2 regions of the Lysinibacillus sp. NPDC092081 genome follow, and region 2 is predicted to be linked to the other one. Evidence: riboswitches for the same ligand, from Rfam matches in the RefSeq annotation. Region 2 holds a riboswitch; the other holds the start of a gene.
The links. Region 2 has a riboswitch for magnesium ahead of ACIQLB_RS06635 (magnesium transporter CorA family protein). Riboswitches for the same ligand answer to the same signal wherever they lie in the genome.
Positions count from the first base shown of each region.

Region 1: linked by a shared signal. The riboswitch ahead of mgtE (magnesium transporter) and the one ahead of ACIQLB_RS06635 (magnesium transporter CorA family protein) in region 2 are both predicted to bind magnesium.

Region 1 covers NZ_JBIVRU010000012.1:7,813-21,067, reverse strand. Annotated here, with positions in the region: gene ACIQLB_RS16570 (RhaT/GlcU family sugar-proton symporter) at 47-904, shown strand; gene gdh (glucose 1-dehydrogenase) at 920-1,705, shown strand; gene ACIQLB_RS16560 (hypothetical protein) at 1,881-2,162, opposite strand; gene ACIQLB_RS16555 (SHOCT-like domain-containing protein) at 2,173-2,562, opposite strand; gene ACIQLB_RS16550 (DUF2089 domain-containing protein) at 2,576-2,941, opposite strand; partial or broken gene ACIQLB_RS16545 (VOC family protein) at 3,060-3,275, opposite strand; gene ACIQLB_RS16540 (GNAT family N-acetyltransferase) at 3,556-4,029, shown strand; gene ACIQLB_RS16535 (hypothetical protein) at 4,401-4,535, opposite strand; gene ACIQLB_RS16530 (GNAT family N-acetyltransferase) at 5,353-5,880, shown strand; gene ACIQLB_RS16525 (hybrid sensor histidine kinase/response regulator) at 6,468-9,560, shown strand; gene ACIQLB_RS16520 (aminoglycoside 6-adenylyltransferase) at 9,578-9,910, opposite strand; gene ACIQLB_RS16515 (hypothetical protein) at 10,063-10,242, opposite strand; gene ACIQLB_RS16510 (Lrp/AsnC family transcriptional regulator) at 10,816-11,178, opposite strand; M-box (ykoK) riboswitch at 11,898-12,063, shown strand; gene mgtE (magnesium transporter) at 12,326-13,255, shown strand, end outside.
Region 2 covers NZ_JBIVRU010000002.1:384,329-388,137, forward strand. Annotated here, with positions in the region: M-box (ykoK) riboswitch at 738-911, shown strand; gene ACIQLB_RS06635 (magnesium transporter CorA family protein) at 1,138-2,067, shown strand; gene ACIQLB_RS06640 (magnesium transporter CorA family protein) at 2,089-3,039, shown strand; gene ACIQLB_RS06645 (magnesium transporter CorA family protein) at 3,078-3,809, shown strand, end outside.

The sequences.
Region 1 (13,255 bases), on a different contig from region 2:
TAATTAGAATCAGATAAAGCATTTAGAGAGGTGAAAGGTTTAAAAAATGGATATCATCCTAGCGTTATTACCAGCTCTCTTTTGGGGAAGTATTGTATTATTTAACGTCAAGCTCGGTGGTGGACCCTACAGCCAAGTACTGGGAACAACATTTGGTGCACTTATTTTCTCTATAGGTATTTACTTTTTTGTAAAGCCCGAGTTATCTCCTATAGTGTTTGGAGTCGGAATTGTATCAGGTCTTTTTTGGGCATTAGGTCAGGTAAACCAATTGAAAAGTATTGATTTAATAGGGGTTTCCAAAACAATGCCCATTTCGACAGGGCTACAATTGGTATCAACAACTTTATTTGGCGTGATCGTGTTTCATGAATGGTCGACAACAATGTCGGTTATATTAGGTGTTCTTGCACTTATTAGTATCATCATTGGTATTGTTCTCACATCACTACCTAATCCAGAAGAGAAACAAGAAGAACACGGAAGCAATTTGAAAAAAGGAATTTTAATTTTACTTGTTTCTACTTTTGGATATTTAGTATATGTGGTTATTATACGCTTATTTAATGTAAGTGGATGGTCTGCATTATTGCCACAAGCAATCGGGATGGTAATAGGTGGGGTTTTATTAACGTTTAAGCATAAACCATTTAATAAATATGCGATTCGTAATATTATACCGGGTTTAATCTGGGCTGCCGGAAACATGTTTTTATTTATATCTCAGCCTCGTGTAGGGGTCGCAACGAGTTTTTCTCTTTCCCAAATGGGGATAGTCATTGCTACTTTAGGTGGAATTTTTATATTAGGTGAGAAAAAAACAAAAAAGCAATTCATAGCAATTATCATTGGGATTGTTTTTATAGTAGCTGCTGGGATTATGTTAGGGATTGCGAAAAGATAAAAAGGAGGGCCTTGTATGTATCCGGATTTAGAAGGAAAAGTTGTTGTAATTACAGGTGCTGCAACTGGACTAGGTAAAGCAATGGGCATGCGTTTCGCAGCAGAAAAAGCGAAAGTAGTGATAAATTATCGTTCCAATGAAGCGGATGTAAATGCTGTAGTGGAAGAGGTTAAAAAAGCCGGTGGGGAGGCCATTGCTGTACAAGGTGATGTTACAGTTGAAGCGGATGTCATCAATCTCGTTCAAACAGCTATAAAAGAGTTTGGGACACTCGATGTAATGATTAATAATGCGGGTATAGAAAATCCAGTAGCTTCTCATGAAATGCCGTTAAGCGATTGGAATAGAGTCATCAATACAAATTTAACAGGTGCGTTTTTAGGAAGTCGAGAAGCGATTAAATACTTCGTGGAGAACGATATTAAAGGTACTGTTATCAATATGTCCAGTGTTCATGAGAAAATTCCTTGGCCTTTATTCGTGCATTATGCCGCTAGTAAAGGGGGCATTAAGTTAATGACAGAAACATTAGCGTTAGAATATGCTCCAAAAGGAATTCGTGTTAATAACATCGGACCTGGAGCGATCAATACGCCTATAAATGCTGAGAAATTTGCAGATCCAGCAAAACGTGCAGATGTGGAAAGCATGGTCCCGATGGGGTATATCGGAAAACCAGAGGAAATTGCCGCAGTCGCAGTATGGCTAGCTTCATCACAGGCTAGTTATGTGACAGGAATTACTCTATTTGCGGATGGTGGAATGACTTTATATCCTGAATTCCAAGCTGGTCGTGGGTAAGTAAGTAGGTGTTAGCTAATACTAGGATTCATTTTTCATCATATTTTTAACCCCGTCCTAATTTAGAACGGGGTTATGCTTGTTTGAGCTTCTATTAATTTTCTAGTTATTGCAAGTTGGAAATTAGGCTTTTTCTACAAAATATCAGTTAGCGGTCGGTGTATTCTATCATCAGCTATAGTCTAACCTTAACCTCAGTGCCGTCCTTAGCTTTGACATCTACTAGCACGATGCCCTTATAATTTCTCAGTTCCTTGACAATAGGCTTTAGCGTTTTTTTCTCTATTAGCAGAAAAGTAAAGTCCAGATTTTTTCTTTCGAACTGCTCTTTTGTCCATTTGTTTACATGTTTCTGTAAAAAATTTGAAGACAAAATTGAAATAGCGATGTTTAAAAAAGCATATGGAATTGGGATTGTAAACCGAACGTCTTTTGCTTTCACTTTTACATGCATCATAAGCGAATCACTATTCAATGATGACCGAAACGGTATCCCCGTTTGCCGATTTAATATCAACAATTTGGCCATCTAATTCGTTTTCGATTGCTTCAATAATAAGGTTTATGTCTATATCTTTAACGTATTTTTCCGATTGAGGAATACTCGCTGCGATGCTGTGTCCAGCCATTAATACTACCTTGACAAGTTTTAAAGGCAAATTGACCGTGACGTTATCATTTTCAGCTGAGACAACACGAATTTTTAATGTTTTATCTAAATATTTAGTCGGCTCTTCAGAAAGCTTTTTAGCTGTTTCTTCTTTCTCTTTTAATACTTGAATCAGCTCTGATGCCTTTTCAGCATCAATCTTTCCTTCTTGAACCATTGTTAACACTCTTGAAATTTCCTCTTTCATGATAAATTCCTCCCTATTCCTCTTTTAAGAGCTTAATCGCTTCTTCTGGTGTAATTTCGCCATTTTCCAACATGGTGACAACATTTTTCTCGTCTACTTCATTTTTCTTCTTCTGCACATAGCCAAGGGATGAAATGATGTCTGTTAGCTTGCCTCGAACCGTTGGATACGAAATCCCTAGTTCTTTTTCAACTTCTTTGATATTCCCTCTACATGTTAAAAATACTTCCACAAAATGAAGCTGATCCTTTGATAAGGATGCTATCTTAGATAATTCAAACTCATTTTCAATCGTAGTGTGACAATGAGAGCACTGTAACTTTGTAATTTTTAATGTTTTACTGCAGACAGGACAATTTGTGATTACTTTATAAGCCATAATGAAATCCCTTCCTTTTAGTTGATTCGATTATATAATGAGGAATCGGAAATGTAAATAATGAAAATTAAAATTTTTTATTTAAAAAATCAATAATGTTAATTCGTTGTTTAATATTATTAATAGTCCGCTTTGGGGTTTTGAATTTATTTTCCTCTGAATAAATCTTGCTATCTAATACAATTCCCGTTCCATTCATAGGTATTATAAATAAATGACCAAATAATATCTCACCATCTGCTGGTAACCCTAATATGTCACAGTACCAATTTCGTGATTTTTCAATACTACTAACAGGAATAAAAATTGTTCCGACTTTATAGGATTCATAAATTCTACCTCCAAATATGAATATTAGTAAATATAAGATTAATTCGCTAAAAATTCCATTTTCCCTTGTACTATCACGTTTTTATGACCTTTACTTGTCCAATTTTTTGTTGAAAAGCAGATCTATAGAACAACTATATTCATGAATAATAAGATTCTTAGAAAGATAATACAAAATTGGTGTATTATTCCACAACCTCTTATTTGTTTGTATAATATGGGGGAGAATATCCTGATATTTAGTAAGCATAAAAATAGGCGATTAGCGTGAGGAGGTTAAAATGATGACAATCGAGATTTTTATCGCAGCAGAGGAAGATTATTTTGTTGTAAATGAGATTGTAAAAGAAGGGCATGAAGAGCATGTGATGGAGGAACCAACGATATTTAAAAGTGTGGAGTCTGTAATGCCCGAATCCTATTATAAAGAATTATTGAACAACGAAGAGAGTGAGGTTCTAATTGCGAAGGAAGATGAAATTGTAGTGGGTTTCGCAGTCATAAGTGTTGAGGCTACTCCACCTTTTGAGTCGCTTGTTCAACGGAAATATGCTTACATACACGATTTTGGTGTAAAAGCAGATTTACAAAGAAAAGGAATTGGAAAAATGCTATTTAATGCTTGTATAACTTGGTCTAAAGAAAAGGAAGTCGACACAGTCGAATTAAATGTTTGGGAATTTAATAAGAAAGCAGTTGATTTTTATAAACATTTTGATATGAAAAGCGTAAGTAGAAAAATGAAATTAGATATTTAAGGGGTATCAATTTTAAATAATTATTTGAGTAGATCGTTAAATAAACTAATTAAAAGGCGATTAAGTATGAGGATATTTATTGGATTGTCATAAAACCATTTATATAGTTAGGATAATATCAGGGAAAAGTAAAAAACATACTTCGGATTTAAGAGTGAATATGAGTATGTAAAAACATGAAAAAAGGACTTCCGTTAATATACTACGCAAGCCCTAGAATGGAGCCAAACATAGCGTCAAATTCAGCCCGTTTTAATGCTTTGATTAATTAAAACTATACTACACTACTTAAATTAAGGTGACCAATTTGTTTTCCAAAAACAAGTTAATAAGTAGTTCAACAGACTATATTCTGAGCATTTAGGATATTACTACACACCGGTCCATACTAAAGTTCTTAATAAATAAAACAAGCCAAGACCGGCAATAATCAATAGAACGAATAAAACAATAGCAAAGGCAAAATTTGTACCTGGTGTATTTAGTCCATTAGATGGATAACTCAAAACAATCCCCTCCTTATAAAAATTTATAGCAGGATTATTTGAAGAAAGGAAAAGTAATACATTTTACTAAAGGTTGTTACAATATGCCACATCCTTTATAATACATTTCCTTTTTATTGATAAAATACAGCTATGGGCAATGAGAAGACGGGATTAATGTCGATTTTCTAATGTTATTTCAAAGTGTGGTTCACATTTACAGGCATCTATTTCTACATAGTTTTCCTTTTCGAACATTTGAAATTAATTTCTAAACGTTCGAATGCGGTATTTCCCACTTCGACAAGTCCCATATAATCAAGCGCCACAAGTAATGACTGATAGCTACAATTTTTTTAAGACCTGCCTTCAGGTGCGCACTAGATCATTGATGAAATAGAGAATAAGGTGCTATTGGAACAATGGTTGTGGCAAATTAATATTACAACCACAACCACAAACACAAACACATGAAACTTCCTTTTTATCTTTATAGTATGTTGTACTAAGTAAAGAACTCAGGGCCAATTACCTTATGTATGGAGGGATTAAATCCTGAATTTATGATAAATTGTTTCATCACTGCAAGTTGGGATGACATTTTGTTAAAACGTATGTCATATAGATAAGCTGTTTGGAATGAAGACCATTATATTACAAAATATACCGTCTAAAAGTTTGAAATAAGACTATTAACGTGATGAAGCTAGTCTACCATTCTCTATTTAATGTGTTGAATAAACTTTTTGTTTCCAATAATAAAAAAATAAGTGATGTAACTCACACGCTTTTAATATAGAATCTAACATATACCTAATTTGGAAGTGGAGTGAAGAAGTTGTTTCCTATTTTAGATACTGAACGATTAGTGTTAAGAGAACTTACTGAATATGACGCCCAAGATATTTTAAATTGCTTTTCTAATGCAGATGTATTACGCCATTATGGGCAGAATCCATTAACAAGTATAGAGCAGGTTAAACAAATAATTAAAAATTTTTCAAAGAATTATGATGAAAAACGTGGAATTAAATGGGGAATTACATTAAAAGGGCAAGAAGGTATTATCGGTACTATTGGTTTTCAAGAGTGGTCCACTGAGCATAAAAGAGCTGACATCAGCTATGCACTTTTTCCTGAGAGCTGGGGAAAAGGGTATGCAAAGGAGGCCGTAAATAGAGTACTATCATTTGGCTTTCAAGAAATGGATTTAATGCGTATAGGAGCAATTGTTTTTACCGAAAATGAAGCTTCAAACATGCTATTAACAAAGTTAGGTTTTGAAAAAGAAGGAATATTAAAAAATTATATGCACCAAAACGGTGTTGCGTATGACACTAATATTTTTTCTCTAATTAAACACTAAAGATCATCGTTTAATTGTCTTCTTGGGACAGTAGGAAGTATTTTTCAGAAATTGTTCCGAGATTACTGATTATATGTAAGTAAGTTACATACACACAGCAGGTCCAGGTATTCAAAATAATTGAGAACCTGGCCTTTTTGTCAATTATTCTCTAATAAAGTTACCCCAAGATGAGGAAGTAACTAGACTAGCATTATAGCTATGATTAAAATATTCACTACAAACTAGCCTCTCACATAAACTGAAAGCGTGACAGTTTCGGCGCTCCTTACAAAATGCAAATGTCGGTGTCCGTAACCTACAGTTTTATGAAAACAAAGTAGCGTTTGTCTATAGTTTGAAATCATCAGGTCCTCAAATTGAGCCTTAGTGATTTTTGTAAAGGGGTACTTTGAATTTCAAGAGAATAAGTATATTTTTGGAAAATTAAATGTTGCACAATGTAAAATTTGGGTCTTGTATAGATAATTAGATTTAAAAGTAATTATAACCATGATAGGATATTATATCGTAGGAGGTGTAGTTTGGCCTAAGGGACTTGTGTTAAAAACAGAAAAACACAAACTTCCTTTTGACAATTATTTTTAATGAAAAAGAGAAAAATTGCTCTCATCATTAGCTTGTTTATTATATTTCTAACAGGCTCACGAATTTTATGGCTGAAGGTATTTATTAATACAGATCAACCACATGCTATAAAAGGTCAAATGGATTTAAGAAATTGGAATTTTAATGATGGTCATGCTATTACATTAGATGGAGAGTGGGAGTTTTATCCTTATAATTGGTTGATTAGTGAAGAAAAGCATTTAGAATCCGCGAAAAATGCTAAATATATACAGGTTCCTAAAGGGTGGAGTTCTGCTTTACAACAGGGAGAGAGAAGCCCTTATGGTTACGGTACTTATCGCTTAAAATTACTCGTCAATCCTGAAGACAACATAACCTACAGTATTCGAGTTCCGAGTGTTCGGAGTTCCTCAGAAATATATGTAAATGGCAGGCGGCTGGCAAAATCAGGTGCAATAGGGGAAAGTGCAGAAAAAACAGTTGCCTATAATGTTCCATATACTGCTTCTTTTGAAGCCAACGGTCACAAAGAGATTGAAATTATTGTTCAGGCTTCTAACTTTAAGGACCCTCGCGACGGTGGAATTGTTCGCTCCATTAAATTAGGAAAAGAAGATATATTAGCTCGGGAAACTCAATTGTCGATAAATATGCAACAACTAGTAGCAGTGGTTTTTTTACTACATGCTATCTATTCCATTATTTTATTTTTTGTAGGAAACAAGGAAGAAAAAAGATTACTTTACTTTTCTCTATTATCGATTAGCAGTATGGTTTATTTCCTATTAGGAAGCGATGACAAATTATTATCTTATTGGTTTCCGATTAATTACGACTGGGCCTTTAAATTAGTTCATCTTTCTATGGTCGGCATAGGCTTTTCACTGCTTCAATGCATAAAACATTGGTTACCTCAACATGTGAGAAAATATATTCGCTTGTTTAGTATTTTCTGTGGTATAGCATCATTGTTGACCATCGTACTTCCTACTCGCTATGTAGTAACCAATCAAGGTATTAACATTATGATTTTAGGAATCCCGATTGTTATAACGATTCTAACTGTAATGCGAGAATCTATTAAAGAGATTAAAAGTAATATTTTTTTACTTCTTGCCATTTTAGCATTTGGTAATAATCTTATTTGGGATGGACTACTTCTCATTTTTGGAATCAAAATGATCATGTATCCGTTTGATATTATTATGACAGTGGCTTGTTTGGCTATTTTATGGTTTAAAGGTTATGCTAAAGTCCATTCGGATACGAAAGAACTTGCTATTAAGCTTCAAAAGACAGATAAGTTAAAGAATGAATTTCTTGCCAATACGTCTCATGAATTACGAAATCCACTTCATGGAATCCTTAACATTTCAAAAGCTGTTCTGGAAAGAGAAGAACGTGTACTTAGTGACAAAAGTGTCAAGGATTTAGAAACAGTACTCTCTGTAGGACGTCGTATGTCACTAATGTTAAATGATTTACTAGATGTTATGAGCTTAAAAGACAGTAACCCCAAACTGAAGCTTAAAACTTTTTCGATTCACTCGATTGTATCGGGTGTGTTAGATATGCACTATGTTATGAAAGAAGGAAAGCAGATTCAGTTAATTAATCATATCCCTGAAAATTTCCCAAAAGTAGTTGCAGATGAAAATAGGGTTATTCAAATTGTTTTCAATTTACTTCATAATGCAGTGAAATACACGAATGAAGGTGAAGTGACAATATCAGGTCATGTGAAAAATGATATGGCGGAAATTGTTATTTCGGATACTGGTATTGGTATTGATGAGGACGCCATTCAACGTATATTTGAACCTTATGAGCAAGGTGCCCTTAGTAAGGCAATGATTGAAGGTGGATTTGGACTAGGCCTTAATATTAGTAAACGATTAGTTGAACTACATGGGGGAACATTACAGGCAAATTCAGTTGTAGGGAAAGGGTCTGAATTTAATTTTACCTTACCAATATCAAACTTACCTGATGAGGAAGATGCTACAGAAAATGAGTCTTTGCACTCGAAGGAAGAATCAACAGTAGCGACTTCATACGATGATAAAACTGAAAACCATCCAATCATTGAAGCAAATCGACCTAGAGTTTTGGTCGTCGATGATGATCCAATTAACTTAAGAGTGATCGAAACAATACTTTCAATAGAAAAATATGACTTAGAAATGGTTACAAGTGGTAGCAAGGCTCTCGATATACTAATGTCTCAAGAGTGGGATTTGGTCATTTCAGACGTAATGATGCCGAATATGTCTGGCTACGAATTAGTACGTACAATTCGTCAGCAATTTTCAATAACAGAACTTCCCGTGTTACTTCTTACGGCAAGAAGTCAGTCTCAAGACATTGAAAATGGATTTTTATCTGGTGCCAACGATTACGTCACAAAGCCTGTTGATGCTCTGGAGTTAAGGTCAAGAGTAAAAGCACTTACCGACGTTAAACAATCTGCACAAGAAAGGCTTCGAATGGAGGCAGCTTGGCTTCAGGCTCAAATACAACCGCATTTTCTATTCAATACATTAAATGCAATCATTACATTAAGTGAAATTGATATCGAGCGTACAAGTAAGCTACTTGAAGCACTGAGTGATTTTTTAAGGGAGTCATTTAAGTTCCAAAATATTGATGAGCTTGTTCCAATGGAGGATGAGTTAAATCTTGTTCGATCCTATCTATATATTCATAAGGAACGTTTTGGGGAGCGGATAAATGTAACGTGGGATGTGGAAGTTTCTACAGACGTCATGATACCATCACTGACCATTCAACCATTGATTGAAAATGCTTTGAAACATGGTATTTTGCCGCGTGAAAATGGCGGGAATATTCATCTTCGCATTGTAAATTACGACATGTACATTGAGATCACTGTGTCGGATGATGGTATTGGCATGGATGAAGCGACGATGGAACGTTTACTTGTAAGAAAATTGGAGACATCAACGGGAATTGGATTGCTTAATACAGATCTTCGCTTAAAACAACATTACGGTGAGGGACTTCAAATTAATAGTAAACCAAATCAAGGAACCGCAATATCGTTTGTTGTTCTTAAAAAGAAAAATCAAAGCAATTTAAGTGTGAATTGATGGTGAAATAAGTATATTCATATTGAGCTGCACCCCATTTTTGGAGGTGCAGTTTTTAAATTGTCCGGTGCAATTTTATACAAAAGTTTGATCATCATTGATAGGAACGCCTGCATAAATGTTTCAATACTACGAAAACGAAGATCTATCCAGTTTCCATCCATAAAGAGCATAAAATACGCATATGACTGATCAAAATCCATATGATAAGATTGATTGTTTTTGTCAGGTTCTTGAATCAATAGTAAGTCTCTAAAAACGTCTAACCATGACGTATCATTTAGAAACGAGGAGATTTCAGTGACTACGTAGACGATATCGTAATCTTGAACAGATATCCTTTGGAGCATTTTAGTTTGTTCTAGAGCCGTTCATTTAGACCGCTCTTCGGTCATCTTTTCTAAATTGTGTGTTAAAAATCGCCAATTTCATTCTATTAGAATGTATTTAGAAAATCACAATAAAGAACAGATAACCTTAATTAGTTATCTGTCTTCTTCAATCACTTTGTAAACGGATCTTCCGATTCATATAGAAAACTTTTCTCAAGATTTTCTTTTGTTTCAGCATTGACGGTTTTTTCTTTTGCTTCTGCTTGTTCACTAGCTGGAGCTTCGTCATGAGAAGAACAAGCAGTTAATAGGAATGCTGACATTGCACCGATATATAAGAATTTTTTCATTGCTATAACCTCCGTTATTGTTTAGTTACAGTTTAGATTGTGCAATTACACTTAGAATATAACGGAAATGACAATGATAAATTTTATAACGAAAAATGATAAATAATCGTAAACATATAAAAAGGGGAAATGGTTGTGAAAAGAATTATAGGTTTCGTCACAATTTGCGGATGGGTATTAGTAGGTTGCTCACATAAAGAATCCAACAGCATAATGGTTCGAGTATTGTTGGAGAGGTACTAGCGAAGGAAAATGAGTGGAAAGAAAGCGAGTACTTTACATCTGAAAATTTAAGCTTCATTGGTGAATCAAAATTATTAGGATTTACGCATAGTAAAGAAGGGAAAATAGTTGTTAGCAAAACAGGAAAATACGCCTGGCACTTTTGGGGAGAGAGCGTCAAAACAGGAGATTACCTTAGCGTAAAGGGTACAGTTAACACAAAAAGAAGTTGAATTGGTTACAGATGTTAAGTTACTTGGGCCGAACAGTGGAGCAGATAACCATGCCCCAACCAATATGACTTTCCCAAAAGCCGGCATGTGGAAGTTGGATGCCTATATTGATGGGAAGTTATTCGGTAGCGTTTATGTAAAAGTTGAAAATTGAAAATCTGCATTCAAGAAGATAGCAACTATCTCCACTGATTTTAAAGTTATTAAGAATAAATTGCTGCTGCGTTTTTATAAATGACAGATAAGGTTCATGGTAAGGACTTTTTGTATAAATATTTATAAATGCATGGACATTGCTGCCTAATTTTATTGGATTCACATTAATAGTATAGCTCTCAATAACACCATTATCTTCAAGTCTTGCCACTCTCGATGACGCCGCTTGCCCAGTCAAATGTACCTTTTCACCCAATTCCTTCATCGTAATACGACTGTTCTTGGAAAGTTCATCTTTAATACGCAGATCCGTACTATCTAACATGTAGAAACTTCTTTCATTATTCAAGTCAAATCGCTAAAAGACTTGATTTGATCTATGTAATTACTATTGGACATAGTATAAACTAAATGTAGTTTAAAGAAAAGGAGTTGTAAATATGAAAATCCAACAAATCTGCAATGCCACTTTAGTACTCGAATATGCAGAGAAAAGATTTTTTAATTTTGTTTGTTTAGTTTTGGGGAAAAAAAATAATATTGATTTGATGATAGCATAACACTCTTTAGGTTATACGGCTATCCATATTTAAGTGTGGGTGCAAATTTGAGTTGGCACAATTTCGAAAAATCCTTTTTGCTTCTTTCATCAGAAGGATACAGTAAACGTCCAAAATTTTTAAAGCCAAGAGATGAAACACGGACATAAAAAACTAAACTATTTTAATGTAAAAAAGAACGAGGCTGGGACAAAACCTCGATTAAAAGTAAAATATAGTAAGAAGCCCGGAAAATTTTACGAACAGTAAAGTTTTCCAGGCTTTGTATTTGAACATATAAATTTTGTTAAAAAGAAAGGACACCTATAAGGATTTTTTCTTGATCAATAAACGGGCCATATAGGAGAAAGAATTATAAAAAAGTGAATCCAAATGCAATTAATTAAGCAGGTTAATCGAGAATGAGGTGCTAGGGTGTCAATATAAAATTCAAATAAAAACATTGACTTCTAAAAGGTTTTCTTTTAGAGTGAATTTGTAAATTAAATATCCTCGTTAGGTGAGGCTCCTGTGTAGGAGATATGCTACTGCCCAGAAATGTCGAAAGACGCCAATGGGTCAACAGAAACCATCGACATAAGGTGGTTTTTAATGTAGCTGGCTTTGTCCTATGCCACACAGTGCTAAAGCTCTACGAATGGAGGAGTAGATTTGCTACAATTTATTTGTTGTGCAATCAATGTACGTATATAGTACCGTGTAAACACCTTCATTCGTTATGAAGGTGTTTTATTTTTTTGTGAGGTGAGGAAAATGGATAACTATTCAGAACCAGACTCGAAGTATTATAAAAATGAACTAAATACACAGAATATCCATGAGGAATTTTAAATTATCTTTCATAACGAAACGAATGTTTTATCGTTGGTGGAATATTTTTTGTTCCTCAATGAAGGAGTAGTGGTGTTAAAAATGATTAAAAACATGCCAGAAGACCAAATAACGCTTCAAATTATTAAGGCGTTAAAAGAAGGAAAACAGAAAGAGTTCCAAGCAATATTAAAGGAACTCCAACCTTATGATATTGCACGAATTTTTGAGGGGCTACCAGAAAAACATCATACACGTTTCTTATTGTTTCTTATTCCTGAACAAATCGCTGAACTGATTCAAGAACTTGAAAAAGAACATCAATTAAAAGTTCTAAATAAATTAGGAATCGAAAAATCTGGTCAGATAATGAATCTAATGCATAATGATGATTTAGCTTCATTGTTAGAGAACCTATCTCCTGAAAAAATTGAAGAACTTCTTTCAGGTATGAAACAAGAAGAATCTAAAATTGTTCAAAATATCATGAACTATCCTCCTGAAACGGCAGGACGAATAATGACAAACCGTTTTGTGTGGATTCCTCAACATTATACGGTTAGTGAATCAGTTGATAAACTTAAAATATTTGCAGAGTTCTCGGAAACGATTAACTATCTGTATGTAATTGATGATGATAAAAAATTAGTAGGTGTTGTATCATATCGTGATTTAATAATAAGTGAGGAATTTGAAAAAATTCAAGATATTATGTATAGCAGAGTGATCTCTGTTACTGCTGATGTGGACCAAGAAGAAGTAGCTCGTGTTATTGAGCGTTATGATTTTTTATCAATTCCTGTTGTTGAAAAAAATAATGAATTAGTAGGAATTGTAACAGTTGACGATATTATTGACGTTGTGATCAAGGAAGCAAATGAAGATATTGAAAAACTTTCGGCATCTGGTAAAGCAATTGATTTTGACACGAAGGCACATGTGGCTGCATATCGCCGACTCCCTTGGCTTATTTTACTTTTATTTATCGGATTAGTGTCTGGAACTATTATTAGTGGTTTTGAAGAAACGTTG
Region 2 (3,809 bases):
GTTGTCAACAACTGTTCAAAAGAAAAAATCTTAAAATGGCCACATAAGTGGGGGATTTCCGTTCCAGTGGGGCAAAACGATATTGACTACGAGGGCGTATGTCAGGACGTTATATCTTTAACCTTCGTTCCCCTACTGGCTAGCTCCCTTTCCAATCAACTTTTTATTACATAATATCCCGAACTTTTGTTGATGAGCCTTATTTCTATGCTTACAATTATTACTTAATCAAATTTGGGGTTAGAAGTTTTATGAATTAAAAATTATTTATTTTGTACTTTATGGATGATCAATAGCTTCTGTAACTGTCGTTAAGTCTTTTTCATGGTACGTAAGTTTTTTATATTTAAACTGCTGCACAATGAATCTAAAGAGGATCAATACAAAATCTATGAAAGTATATAGAGTGGAGAGTGGCAAGTACTCCTGTCGCTCTGCTTTCGTTGCAAAGCTTACTGGAATCTTTTTGTGAGTTGCTAGGGTTGATAAAAACAGCTTAATAGAACAGAGAAAATGTTTAACTTATGCCGAGGCATAATTGATTTAAGAAAAATTATGAATGCTCTTTATTTGTTTTGTTAGAATAAATTTTTTTCGTAAACAACCGTAAATTTTAAGGCAAAGACTACAATATTTGTTTCATAGTTTATACGGAAATTCGTAATAAAAAAAACTAAAAAACATTTTTTGACTCTTGACAAATCAAAAAATACGGCTTACGATTGCGAGGAAATTAAATAAAACCTCGTTAGGTGAGGCTCCTATACAAACATAGGCCACTGCCCAGAAATATCGAAAGATGCCCATGGGTAGAACAGGAATTGCCGGATTAAGGCTTTTCTTAAGGTGGCTAAGAGATGAATTTATTTCTTTACGGTGTATAGTGCTAAAACTCGAGTTAGGGGAAACGAAAGTGCTTTCTGTACTTATTTATTTTTTATGCACTTTTTTAAATCTCCGGGGCTCCTGGAGGTTTTTTTATTTTCAAAAAAGAACTTTACTACACTTTAGTGGAGAATGAGTGTTCGTTTTTAGAAAGGAGGGGGTCAAAATGGAGAGTCCGAGTCCGACCGATGGAGATAGTAGGAGTAAAAAACTTAAATCTGTTTTAATTCAACAGATTAGGAGGACGATTCAATGCTTAAAATCTATAAAAGAAGCAAAGAAGGGCTACTGGAAGAACAGCCTAAGATCGTTCAGGGTAGCTGTGTATATCTCACTGAACCATCCGAAGAGGATATACAGTATGTTGCTAATCGACTTGGAGTACCAACTGACTTTATTAGTGACTCCCTTGATATGGATGAACGATCACGAATAGAAAAAAGCGGAAATGATTTATTACTGATTGTCAATGTACCCTTAAAAATGCCAAATGGTGAAACTATACCATATAGGACAATTCCAATGGGTATTATTCAAACAAGTGAAGTAATTGTAATAATTTGTCGTGATAATCATCCGATTCTACAGGAATTTAGCAAAATTCTCGATACGAATTTTAATAACAATATAAACGTATCTTTTATTTTACAATTGTTGCTTGTTTCGGCCCGTTATTGTTTACGATGCCTTGATGATATTAATCAAAAAGTTATTGTATCTGAAAAATTAATACAAAAATCGATCAAGAACAGTGAAGTGTATACTTTACTCAATATAAATAAGAGCCTTGTTTATTTCATAAAGGCGTTAAAAGTAAATCTTGTGATGATGAGGAAATTGTCAAGAGTACTAGAAATGAATGAAGAAGACGAAAAACGGATGCAAGACACTCTTAACGAGATGCAACAAGCTCTTGATACATCAAAAGTTTACAACAAAAATTTAAGCAATATGATGGACGCATATTCTGCGGCGATTGAAATTAACCTAAGTGTTGTAGTGAAAGTTTTAACTGCATTTACGATTATCTTGACGTTTCCAACGATGGTCGCAACAATTTATGGGATGAATTTTCCATTACCAAAGCAAGATGGTGCATATGCATTAGCAGTGCTAATGTCAATTTCTGCAGTCATTAGCTTGTTGACAGGTTGGATATTTTACAAAAAACGGCTATTTTAGCAGAGAAAGCGAGGAGAAAAGATGCTTACAATATATCAAAGTAATTCAATAGGTCAATTACAACAGGTATCTGACATTGTTCATAACACGTTGCTCTATCTTGTGGATCCGACAGATGCTGAAATTTCTCAAATTTCAAATAAACTCAATGTTCCGAAAGATTTTATTCGTGATTCTTTAGACATCAATGAGCGACCTCGGATTGAAAAAGAAGATTCGTCAATGGTCATCATTCTTAATTCTCCTGTTGTGATGAATGAGGAACGTTTGTACGAGGAAATCCCTTATCGTACGGTACCAATCGGGATTATTCATGTAAAGGACCATTTAATAATTGTCACAAAAGAAGACAATCCATTATGTAGAGACATATTTTCAGGAAAGTATGGAACATTTCAAACGCATATGAAGACTCGAATAACATTACTTCTATTTGAAGCGATTGCTCAATCGTATCTCGATTTTCTCAAGCGTATAAAAGCACAGGTTGGTCGATTGCAGCGAGAATTAAAAGAATCACATAACAATCGAGAGCTTTTTGGTCTGATTCATATTAATAAAAGTTTAGTATATTTTTCAACATCTTTACGAGCTATGCGCAATGTCTTTTTACACCTTTCCAAAGGGCAGGATATAAAGCTATATGAAGAAGATCAACAAATGTTGCATAATGCGCTAGTAGATATTGAACAAGCAGCGGAAGTAACAGAAATGCGAAGTCTTAGTTTAAGTGGTCTTATGGATGCGTACGCAGCAATCACTCATAATAATCTGAATAGTGTTTTGAAAATACTGACTACCCTTACGCTTGTACTAATGATACCGACTATAATTGGAAGTGTTTTCTCGATGAACGTCCCGTTGCCCTATGAAGATCAACCATTCATGTTCTTAGTAGTTATTGGACTAATGGTAGGGATCAGTGGAAGTCTCTTCTACGTATTTTACAAATCAAAATTTTTGCGTTTCTAATATATTCAGATAGTACGTAAGAAAGGTTGTGTTATAAAATGCTTATTATTAACAAAAGTACCTTAGAAGGTAAGTTTGAACAGACATCAAAAATTGGTTATAACAGCTGGCTTCATCTTGAAGCACCAACAACAAGTGAAATTGAACATGTAGAGGCAGCTCTTGGTGTTCCAAACAATTTTTTAACGGATTCACTTGATATAGAAGAACGCCCACGAATTGAAGAGCGCAACGGAGCGGTCTTAATGGTTATTCATGTCCCATACGACCAATTAGATGTCGAGAGTTCTGATCAAAACGTGAAGTATCGGACAATTCCAATGGGTATCATACACAAAAAAAATCATATGATAACGATTTGTAGAGAAGAGTTACCTTTTATGAAGGATTTGTTTAATGGTGAATTAACTCTTTGTGAGACACATATGAAAACGCGCAATACTTTAAATATATTAAGTATAACGGCTCGAGCATATATTCGTTTTTTAGCTACAATTGAACGGGAGATCACTTTAGCAGAAAAGGAACTTGCCAAGTCATATCGTAATAGTGAGATGTACACACTCCTTAACTTAAACGAAAGTCTTATATATATGGTAACTTCTCTTAAACAAATGAAATTTACGATGCAAAAAATATTACATGGTAGCTCTATCAAATTAGACGAAGACGATGCAAGTATTTTAGACGACGTCCTTATTGAAATTGATCAAGCATATGAAGTGACGGAAATTAATCAAACTAATTTAAATAATATTATGGATGCATAT